DNA from 4 places in the Streptosporangium sp. NPDC049248 genome. Region 1 is predicted to be linked to each of the others. Evidence: riboswitches for the same ligand, from Rfam matches in the RefSeq annotation. Region 1 holds a riboswitch; each other region holds the start of a gene.
The links. Region 1 has a riboswitch for cyclic di-AMP ahead of AB0K21_RS33205 (hypothetical protein). Riboswitches for the same ligand answer to the same signal wherever they lie in the genome.
Positions count from the first base shown of each region.

Region 2: it holds a riboswitch for cyclic di-AMP, as region 1 does, so the genes downstream of both, AB0K21_RS06685 (C40 family peptidase) here and AB0K21_RS33205 (hypothetical protein) in region 1, are expected to answer to the same signal.
Region 3: it holds a riboswitch for cyclic di-AMP, as region 1 does, so the genes downstream of both, AB0K21_RS32340 (NlpC/P60 family protein) here and AB0K21_RS33205 (hypothetical protein) in region 1, are expected to answer to the same signal.
Region 4: it holds a riboswitch for cyclic di-AMP, as region 1 does, so the genes downstream of both, AB0K21_RS36605 (CHAP domain-containing protein) here and AB0K21_RS33205 (hypothetical protein) in region 1, are expected to answer to the same signal.

Region 1 covers NZ_JBFAQY010000024.1:123,150-125,343, reverse strand. Annotated here, with positions in the region: gene galT (galactose-1-phosphate uridylyltransferase) at 1-917, shown strand, start outside; cyclic di-AMP (ydaO/yuaA leader) riboswitch at 990-1,126, shown strand; gene AB0K21_RS33205 (hypothetical protein) at 1,181-2,104, shown strand; gene AB0K21_RS33200 (VWA domain-containing protein) at 2,150-2,194, opposite strand, start outside.
Region 2 covers NZ_JBFAQY010000003.1:10,135-12,328, reverse strand. Annotated here, with positions in the region: gene AB0K21_RS06690 (3-isopropylmalate dehydrogenase) at 1-701, opposite strand, end outside; cyclic di-AMP (ydaO/yuaA leader) riboswitch at 843-1,073, shown strand; gene AB0K21_RS06685 (C40 family peptidase) at 1,088-1,657, shown strand; gene serA (phosphoglycerate dehydrogenase) at 2,127-2,194, opposite strand, start outside.
Region 3 covers NZ_JBFAQY010000023.1:91,482-93,675, reverse strand. Annotated here, with positions in the region: gene AB0K21_RS32345 (amino-acid N-acetyltransferase) at 1-243, opposite strand, end outside; cyclic di-AMP (ydaO/yuaA leader) riboswitch at 580-727, shown strand; gene AB0K21_RS32340 (NlpC/P60 family protein) at 820-1,782, shown strand; gene AB0K21_RS32335 (LuxR C-terminal-related transcriptional regulator) at 1,975-2,175, opposite strand.
Region 4 covers NZ_JBFAQY010000030.1:92,752-94,945, reverse strand. Annotated here, with positions in the region: gene AB0K21_RS36605 (CHAP domain-containing protein) at 184-897, opposite strand; cyclic di-AMP (ydaO/yuaA leader) riboswitch at 915-1,053, opposite strand; gene AB0K21_RS36600 (hypothetical protein) at 1,724-2,194, shown strand, end outside.

The DNA.
Region 1 (2,194 bases):
CCGGACACCGCCAGGGCCGCACCTTCCTGCCTCCGGCCAGCGAGTGCCCGCTCTGCCCCTCCACCTCCGGCAACCTCACCGAGATCCCCTCCGCCGCCTACGACGTGGCGGTCTTCGAGAACAGGTTCCCCTCGTTCTCCACCCGTCTGGGGGACTATCAGCAGGTCGGCGGGTTGAGTGAGGTCCGCCCCGGGATCGGCCGCTGTGAGGTGGTCTGCTTCACCGCCGAGCACGACTCCTCGTTCGCGATGCTCCCCCCCGAGCAGGTGGAGCTGGTCATGGAGGCCTGGATCGACCGTACGGCGGAGTTGTCGGCGATGCCGGGCGTGGAGCAGGTGTTCTGTTTCGAGAACCGGGGAGCCGAGATCGGCATCACCCTGCTCCACCCGCACGGCCAGATCTACGCGTACCCCTACGTGACCCCGCGCACCAGGCTGACCCTCGGGGCGGCCGGGCGCCACCGGGAGCGGACCGGCGGCAACCTGTTCGCCGACGTGCTCGCCGCGGAGCGGGAGGCCGGGACCCGGGTGGTGGCCTCGAACGAGCACTGGACGGCGTTCGTCCCGGCCGCGGCCCGCTGGCCGGTGGAGGTTCACCTCTACCCCCACCGGCAGGTCCCCGATCTGGTCGGGCTGGAGCCCGCGGAGCGCGCGGCGTTCGGACCGCTCTACACCGACGTGCTCCGCCGCCTCGACGGACTGTTCGGCGTGCCGATGCCCTACATCGCGGCCTGGCACCAGGCGCCGGTCAACACCGGTCGCGACCTGTCGTACGCGCACATGGAGCTGTTCAGCATCCGCCGCGCGCCGAACAAGCTGAAATATCTCGCCGGCTCCGAGTCGGCCATGGGCGCCTTCGTGAACGACGTGCTACCCGAGGAGGCAGCACACCTTCTGCGCTCTGTTGTCACGAACTGATCACCAATTGGTCTCGTCTTGAAGTCGCGTGACCCTGTGTTTACCACTACTATCCTTCCCACATCGGCTGCAACAGCCGATATGCCTAATCCCAGGCGCATCGCCCGGGAGCCGGGGAACCACCGCACCTGGGGTGAAACCACTTCGGTGGAAGGGCGTTCTCCAGCCCGAACCCGTCAGCTAACCCGGTAGGCGGAAGGAGAGGAGAGTTCGTGGCGGCCCCGTCCCCCACGTTCCGTCGGCATGCGGCTCTGGCCCTTTGTTTGAGCCTGATCGCCACGTTCACCCTCGGCGCCCCCACCGCGGGAAGCGCGGAGCCCAAGCCGACCGAGGCCAAGCTCCGCGCCGAGCTGGCCAAACTCGGCAAGAAGGTCGACTCGCTGATCGAAGCCTACGCGGCCAAGCGCGAGTCCCTCAAGAAGGCGCAGAAGGCCGAGGCCGTCGCCAAGCAGAACCTGGCCAGGGCCGAGGACCTCTACGCCAGGGCGGAAAAACAGGTCGACTCCATAGTCCAGCTCCGTTACCAGAGCAGCACCGGCGGCCTGCCCGCGCTGCTGTTCGCCGACGACATGGGGGGAGCCGCGGTGATGGAGCAGCTCACCGCCCAGCAGAGCGCCCACCTGCAGGGTTTCGCCGAGAGCCTCGAACGCAGGAAGAGGGCGACCGAGACGGCCGCCAAGCTCACCGACGACATCGGTAAGGAGGCCAGAGAGATGCAGACCCAACGCGACGAGGTCGAAGACGTGATCAAGGACATCAAGAACAAGCTCGACCAGCTCGCCCCCGTCGGCTCCGGCCGCCGCGCCGATGGCAGCTGGGCCCCGCAACTCCCCACCGGCGCCGACAACATCACCGATCGGACCCGGATCATGCGTGAGGCCGTCAAGAGACGCTTCGACCTCCCGTACTCGGTCGGTTGCTACCGGTCCGCGAACGACGGCGGCGAGCACCCCCTCGGCCGCGCCTGCGACTTCATGATGAGCACCGGCGGCACGATGCCCTCGGCCGCCAATCTCCGGCTCGGCGACGAGATCGCCGCCTGGGCCATCAAGAACAAGGCCAAGCTCGGGGTGAAGTACGTGATCTGGCGCCAGCGCATCAACCACGGCTCCGGCTGGAGAACCATGTCCAACCGCGGCGGCATCACCGCCAACCACTACGACCACCCGCACATCTCGATGTACTAGCGCCGTCCCCGCGGGGACCGCTGAGGCGTTGCGGCCACAGGTACGTCAGCGGGTCGGTGTCCGGGGGCGATTCCACCAGAGGGAGAGGGA
Region 2 (2,194 bases), on a different contig from region 1:
ACGTCGAAGCGCTCCGGCTGGCTGACGAAGAACATCGAGGCCGCGTCGACGTGGCAGTAGTCGGTCTGGACCTCGGGGTACTCCACGCTGATCCGGTCGAACGTGCGGGCCCAGAGGTCACCGGCGTAGGTGAGCACGTTGGTCTTGTGGACCAGCGTCAGCTTCTTGCGGGGGCGGGCCACCGCCTTCTCGAAGGCGTAGCGCACCACGCGCTCGACACCGTAGGCGGTGTTCAGCGACTCCTGGGTGGCGATCTCGTGCGGCGTGCCGCGGCGCATGACCCCTCCGGCACCGGCGTAGGGGCCCTCGGTGCCCTCCCGGACGACGATCATGTCGATGTCCTCGGGGCGGGCCTTGCCCAGCGGCGTCTCGACGCCGGGGAAGAGCTTGACCGGGCGGAGGTTCACATAGTGGTCGAGCTGGAAGCGGAGCTTGAGCAGCAGGTCGCGCTCCAGGATGCCCGGGGGCACGCTGGGGTCGCCGACCGCGCCGAGCAGGATCGCGTCGTATCCGCGTAGCTCGTCGAGCAGCGGGTCGGGCAGGGTCTCACCGGTCTCGTGGTAGCGCTTGGCCCCGAGGTCGTACGTGGTGGTCTCCACCTTGGTGCCGACCGCTTCGAGGACCTTCAGGCCCTCGGTGACGACCTCGACTCCGATCCCGTCCCCGGGGATGACCGCCAGGCGAATGTTACGCGAATCCATGCAGGCACCTTACCTGTCCGTCTCGGTGATCGAACACCGATCTCACCCTTCGGACGTGTCCGCACGTCCGCCCGTGTGATCACTTTGTCCTTTTTTGCTCCCTATTGACCGTTTCGTGAGGTTTCGTTATCGTCCTCCCCATTCACATTGATGCCTAATCCGTACGGACCATCCCCCTACCGGCCCGTACGGAGCCGGGGAACCACTTTTTTCGGGATCCACCGGGCCCCCGGGAACCTCGCTCCGCCCCGGAGCGCGTTCCCGGCTGCCATCACGGGATTCCTTGGGGCGAATCGGTGCGCTTTCGCGCCGTAGGGCGGCCTCCACGCCCGAGCCCGACAGCTCACCCGGCCGGCCTTATGGAAGGAATCATCCTGTCCGGCAAGATGTACTCTCGCGTCCTGTCCCTCCTCGTCTCAGGCGCCGCGGTGTTCGCGGCCTCGGCCATGGCGCCGACGGCGGCACTGGCCGCCTCCCCTCTCCCCTCCCCCGAGGCTCCCACGCTCGGCACCGTCAGGTTGAAGGCGGCACTGAAGAGCGCGGCCCCCAAGCCCGCCTGGCAGACGGCCGTCAAGTGGGCCATGTCCAAGCGCGGCACGCCCTACGTCTGGGGTGGCACCGGCAACGGCGGCTTCGACTGCTCGGGCCTGATGCTCCGCGCCTACGGCGCCGCCGGGATCAAGCTGCCCCGCGTCACCAACGACCAGTACGCCGCCTTCTCCAAGAAGATCGCCTGGAAGGACCTCAAGGCCGGTGACCTGGCCTTCTTCAGCGGTCTCGGCCATGTCGGCATGATCACCAGGCCCGGCTACATGGTCCACGCCCCGCGGAGCGGCGACGTGGTCAAGGAGGAGAAGCTCAGCGCCTGGCGCCGGTCCTCCTTCGTCGGCGCGGTGCGCCCCGATCCGCAGGGGGTCAGGTTGACCGAGCAGATCAAACTAGCGACCGACGGATGAGACACGCCGGCTGATCGGCCGAGGGAACCCCGTCGGCGCCGGGAACCGGTTCAGCGGATGGGAGAACCACCGTTGTCCCGGCGGTCCAGGGCGGTCTGGAGCGCCTCGGCGGCCTCGTCCTTGACCTCTTCGGCGTGGTTCCAGGGATACATGTCGTACATGGCGAATCTCGTCTCGGTCGGATGCGAGCAGGGCGATGGTCGAGACTCCGATCAGGGCTCCGACCAGGCCTGATGTCACGGGTCCGGATCACGGACCGGTGATCTGGGCGTGGCACCGGAGAGTCGCCGGCCCACCCCTGTCAGACCCCGTCGCGGCAGGTTGGGACCTGGCGCATTTCATCTCAGGCTACCTGGCGGCCGGAACGCCGTCTCGCCCGGCGTACACACTTCTCACATATCGAGACGAAAGGTGGCCGTCGCCCCGCGGTGCGGGGCGACGGCCACCTCGGTGAATCCTTTGCCTGCCGCTAGTCGGCCAGGTCGACCGAGCGGCCGCTGTCGGCGCCGATCTCCGCGCCGATCTGGTCGATCACGT
Region 3 (2,194 bases), on a different contig from region 1:
CTGGATGTCCTCGTACAGGGTGACGGTGGCCTTCTCCAGCAGGCGCGGGCCGGCTCCACCGTAGGTGTCGACGAGCCGCCTGATGGCGCGGACGTCCGGGGTGCGGGCGCGGCGGACCGTGACCGCCGGGGTGACGCCGGGAGCGGGTGACTCCCGCTCCTCTCCCTCGGATCCGGTTCGCCGCTCCCCTTCTTTCCCGGGGATCGCGAACGGCACGGGAGAATGCTCCGCAAGCTGCTCCATGACCGATCAGCGTACGTCCTCTCCGGCCTTCAATTACGGCTCATCCTTAACTCCGGCCCCGAAGGCATCACATGACCCTTGGTAGTTGGTTTACCACGCTGGGCGCACGACGCCTCCGATGTGTCGCAGCTCATCTTTGGCACGGTCCCGGACCAGGGAAGACCCGCGCCGGGCCCGCCGCAAGGAAGGCAAAGGCAGCGTAATGGCCATGTTGATCATATTGCCATGTGATCTTTCCGTGACATTTCAGTTGCGAAACCTCTACTGAGTTCGCAGTTCTGGTTGAGCAGGAACCACGAGTGCACTAATCTCCGTGCTCGATGTCAGAGACGTAAAAAGCCTGACCCGCCGAATCTCCCGACCAGGGGAACCGGGGACCCACCACGTCCTTCGGGGTGAATCCGAGTGCCACCGGCGCACCCGGTAGGGCTGCCTCCGGCCCGAACCCGTCAGCTAACCCGGTAGGCGGCCGAGGAGAGGAGCCCGTTGGTGAAGCGCATGCGCGACCGCGCAGGAGAGCACGCGGGCGGCGACGCCCGCTGTCGAGAACGCGCGCCGCGGAGGCGGAGTCGCCGCATGGCGGTCATCGGCCTGGCGTTCGCCATCATGACCCTCGGCACCCCCCTGGTCTCGGCCACGGCGGATCCCGAGCCCAGCCTCCAGCAACTGGCCAAGCAGGCCGAGAAGCTGCACGAGGAGATCGGCACGCTCGCCGAGCAGTACAACGGCGAACGGGTCAGGCTCAAGCAGGCCCAGCGAGCCGCGGAAAGCGCCAAGAAGACCCTCGCGACGAGCGAGTCGGAGCTCGCGACCCGGCGCACCAAGGCCACCCTCCTCGCACAGAGCAACTACATGTCCGGCGGCCTGAACTCCGGACTCGCCTTCACCCAGGCGACCGATCCCGACACCTTCCTCGACCAGGCCACCACCAACTACGCCCTCCAGCAGCAGCAGAGTGAGGAGGTCGCCCAGGTCGGCCGGGCGATCGAGGCCGCCGAGCGGGCACAGGCCAGCGCCAAGGCGAGGACCTCGGAGGTCAAGGCGCTCCTGGAGGAGATCGAGGGCAAGCGCAGCAAGATCGAGCGACTGGTCGCGCGGGTCGAGAGTGACCTGTTCAGCGAGGTGCGCACCAGGGCCGTCAGCAACAGGGGTGCCCGGGTGAAGGTCGACGTGCCCATCGTGGGCAGCGGCAAGGCGGCGGAGGCGGCCCGCTGGGCGCTCACCCAGCAACTCAAGCCGTACGTCTGGGGCGCCGAGGGCCCCAACTCCTTCGACTGCTCCGGGCTGGTCATGTGGGCCTACCAGAAGGTCGGCATCAGCCTGCCGCACTACACCGGCAACCAGTGGACCGCGGGCACCCACATCTCCAGAAACGATCTGCGCCCAGGCGACCTGGTCTTCTTCTACAGCGACCTGCACCACGTCGGGATCTACATCGGCGCGGGCCTGATGGTCCACGCGCCCCGGACGGGTGACGTCATCCACATCGCCACGATCGACAACCGGCCCTTCGCCGGCGGGGTGCGGATCGCCGACTGAGCGGCCGAGCCGACCGGCCCTCGGCAGGAGCGCGCCCGCTCCTGCCCGGCGAACCCTGCCCTGCCGAGGGCCGGTCGGACGGCGCTCCCCGGAGTCGCGCCCCCAGGACTCGTGCCCCGCGGGTGCGGCGGCCGACGACAACGCGGCGAGGCGTCACCCGACCGCAGTGGGCGAAAGCCCCAGGGGAAGGGCCTAGATCAGGCGGCGGCGGGCCGCCCAGGCCACGGCTTCGATCGCCGTGGCGACACCGATGCGGTCGCAGATGCCTCTGAGCCTGCGCCTGACGGTCCGGCCGCTGATATCGAGGCGGCGGCCCACCCTGTCGACGGTGACACCCTTGGCGAGTTCAGCCAGCAGCACGAGGTCGTTGTCACTGAGACCGATATCACTCATGCCCAGGGGGCTGTCGCCA
Region 4 (2,194 bases), on a different contig from region 1:
CCGGGTCAGGCGGCAGGGCGCCGGGGGCGGAACGCCGTCAGGGGCGCCGCTCGGTCGAGCGGCGCCCCTGACGGCGTTCGAGCCGTCCGGTGGTCGCCGGACGGCGCGCACCGCCTGGATCGGGCGGGTCCAGGCGGTGCGGAGTGGCCGCGTCACCGGGGGACGGCGCGGGCGAGGGGTGGATCAGTCGGCGTAGACCGGGTAGCCGTAACCCACGACCTGCGAGGTGGGCCGGACGCGCTGCTCGACGTTGCCGTTGCCGGTGTTACCCTCGATCGTGGTGATCGTGCCGTCTCCGTTGTCCTTCTTCACGAAGCCGACGTGGTCGATGCCGTCGAGGTCCTTGCCACCGGCCCAGTCGAAGTAGACGACGGCGCCGGGGGTGGGGGTGGTGCCCCAGTGCTGGTTGTTCTTGAACCACTTGGCGTGGGTGACGGTGTAGGCGTCCCAGCCCATCGTGGGCCGGATGCCGGCCATCTCGCCGACCCAGGAGACGAACATCGCGCACCAGGGGGCGTTGGCGTAGCCCTGGATGCTGCCGCCGTCACGGGCGACGGTCTCCTTGGCGCGCGGGGAGGACATGTACCACGAGTGGAACTTGGTCCCGCCGCCCTGGGAGTTCTCGCGGACGCCGATCTGCTTGGCGGCGAGGTCCAGGACCTGTGCGGCGGAGACCTTGGGCAGCCTCTCGGCCGCGATCTCGAGCGGGGTGCTCGCGGGCCTGTTCTGCGAGACCTCGGAGACCTTCGCGTCGGCGGGCGGCGTGTTCAGGGCGGGACGGCTGTCGGCCAGGGCGGCGGAGCCCACGGAGCCGGTCGCCAGGACGACGCAGGCGCCCAGGAGGGCGCTCGCCACGCGGGGGGCGCTGAGGGTGGGGGTGAGGCGGTGCTTGGTCATACCGGGGTCGACTCCTTGCTTCGCTTCCATACCGCCTACCGGGTTAGCTGACGGGTTCGGGCTGGGAAGTGCCCTACGGCGCGAGAACGCGCTGATTCACCCCAGGAACGTGGTTCCCCGGTTCCGCAGACTTCGCGGATTCGGCGGCCGTGCTCACCGCGGGCGGAGGGGCTCCGCCCAGGTGGAACACGGTCGGGCAATGTGACGGCAATGCTTAGACCTATACAGACCCAGACATTTGCCACGAACAGGACGAACGTACGTCACTCGGACAGACGATTACAAGTAGGACACATTGCCCTGACTTGGTAGTACGTCCAGATCGAGGGGGTAGGACGGGGGGTCGCTTGGCCCGGGGAGGGGGTGGGGTGCGCCCGTCCTCCGGCCGGCCGCCGCGGCCGGGGTCGCGATCTCGCCGCGGGCGGAATCCCCTGTTCCCTCGGCGATCCGGGCGAGTGGTACCCGCTGATGGATCGCCTGACCTGGGATGATATGTCGTGATCCGAGAGGCTCGCCGGCGAGAGCGTTCGACTCCAATTACTTAGAACAAACATTCGATGGTAAAAAGTATGGAGCGAGTGCGTCCCTCTACCCCAAAAGCCCGAACGAGGCTCGGCGACCGCCGGTGGGAGGGCGAGCCCTCGGCTCCCAGCCGGATCGGGAGCCGGCCGTGTCCTCGACGGGCTTCCGATGACGAACTCCCGATCCGGTGATACGCCGGCGCCTTGATGTCCTGAGGTTCGGAAAGGCCGCGCGAGCACGCGTGGGCGGCTGTTCACCCGTGGTTCCCCGGCGCTTAAGGCCACCGGGTTAGCTTGGGTCAGTCGTGAACGGGTCATCACCCGGCGTGGAGGACGGTCGAGACCACGCGCGGGATCAGGGTTCGGCCATCGCCTGGGTGGAATCCCCGCTGCAGATGCTCTGCGCCGTGGAGGCCCACCACGCGGGGCTGCTCGGTGCCCGCAGCCACCTCGTGCCCAGGGCGAGCCTCCGCCCGCTGGCCGCCACCGGGCGCGAGCTCGGGCGTCTCACCCTGCCGCCGGGCCTGGAGCTCACCGCCGCGCGGCCGGACATGCCCAGGCCGCGCCGGGGCGTGACCTGGGTGGTGGGCGACGCATTCTCCGGCAAGGTCCAGTTCCGCTGGCTCACCGGGCGTCCCGGTCGCATCGTGATCGTCGACGACGGGCTGGCCACCATCAGGCTTCTGGAACTGCTCGTCGGCCACGTGGGTACGCCCCTGCTGAGGGCCCGGGGGAAAGCGGGACGGCTCAGAACCGCCCTCGGCGCGGCGGCCGGG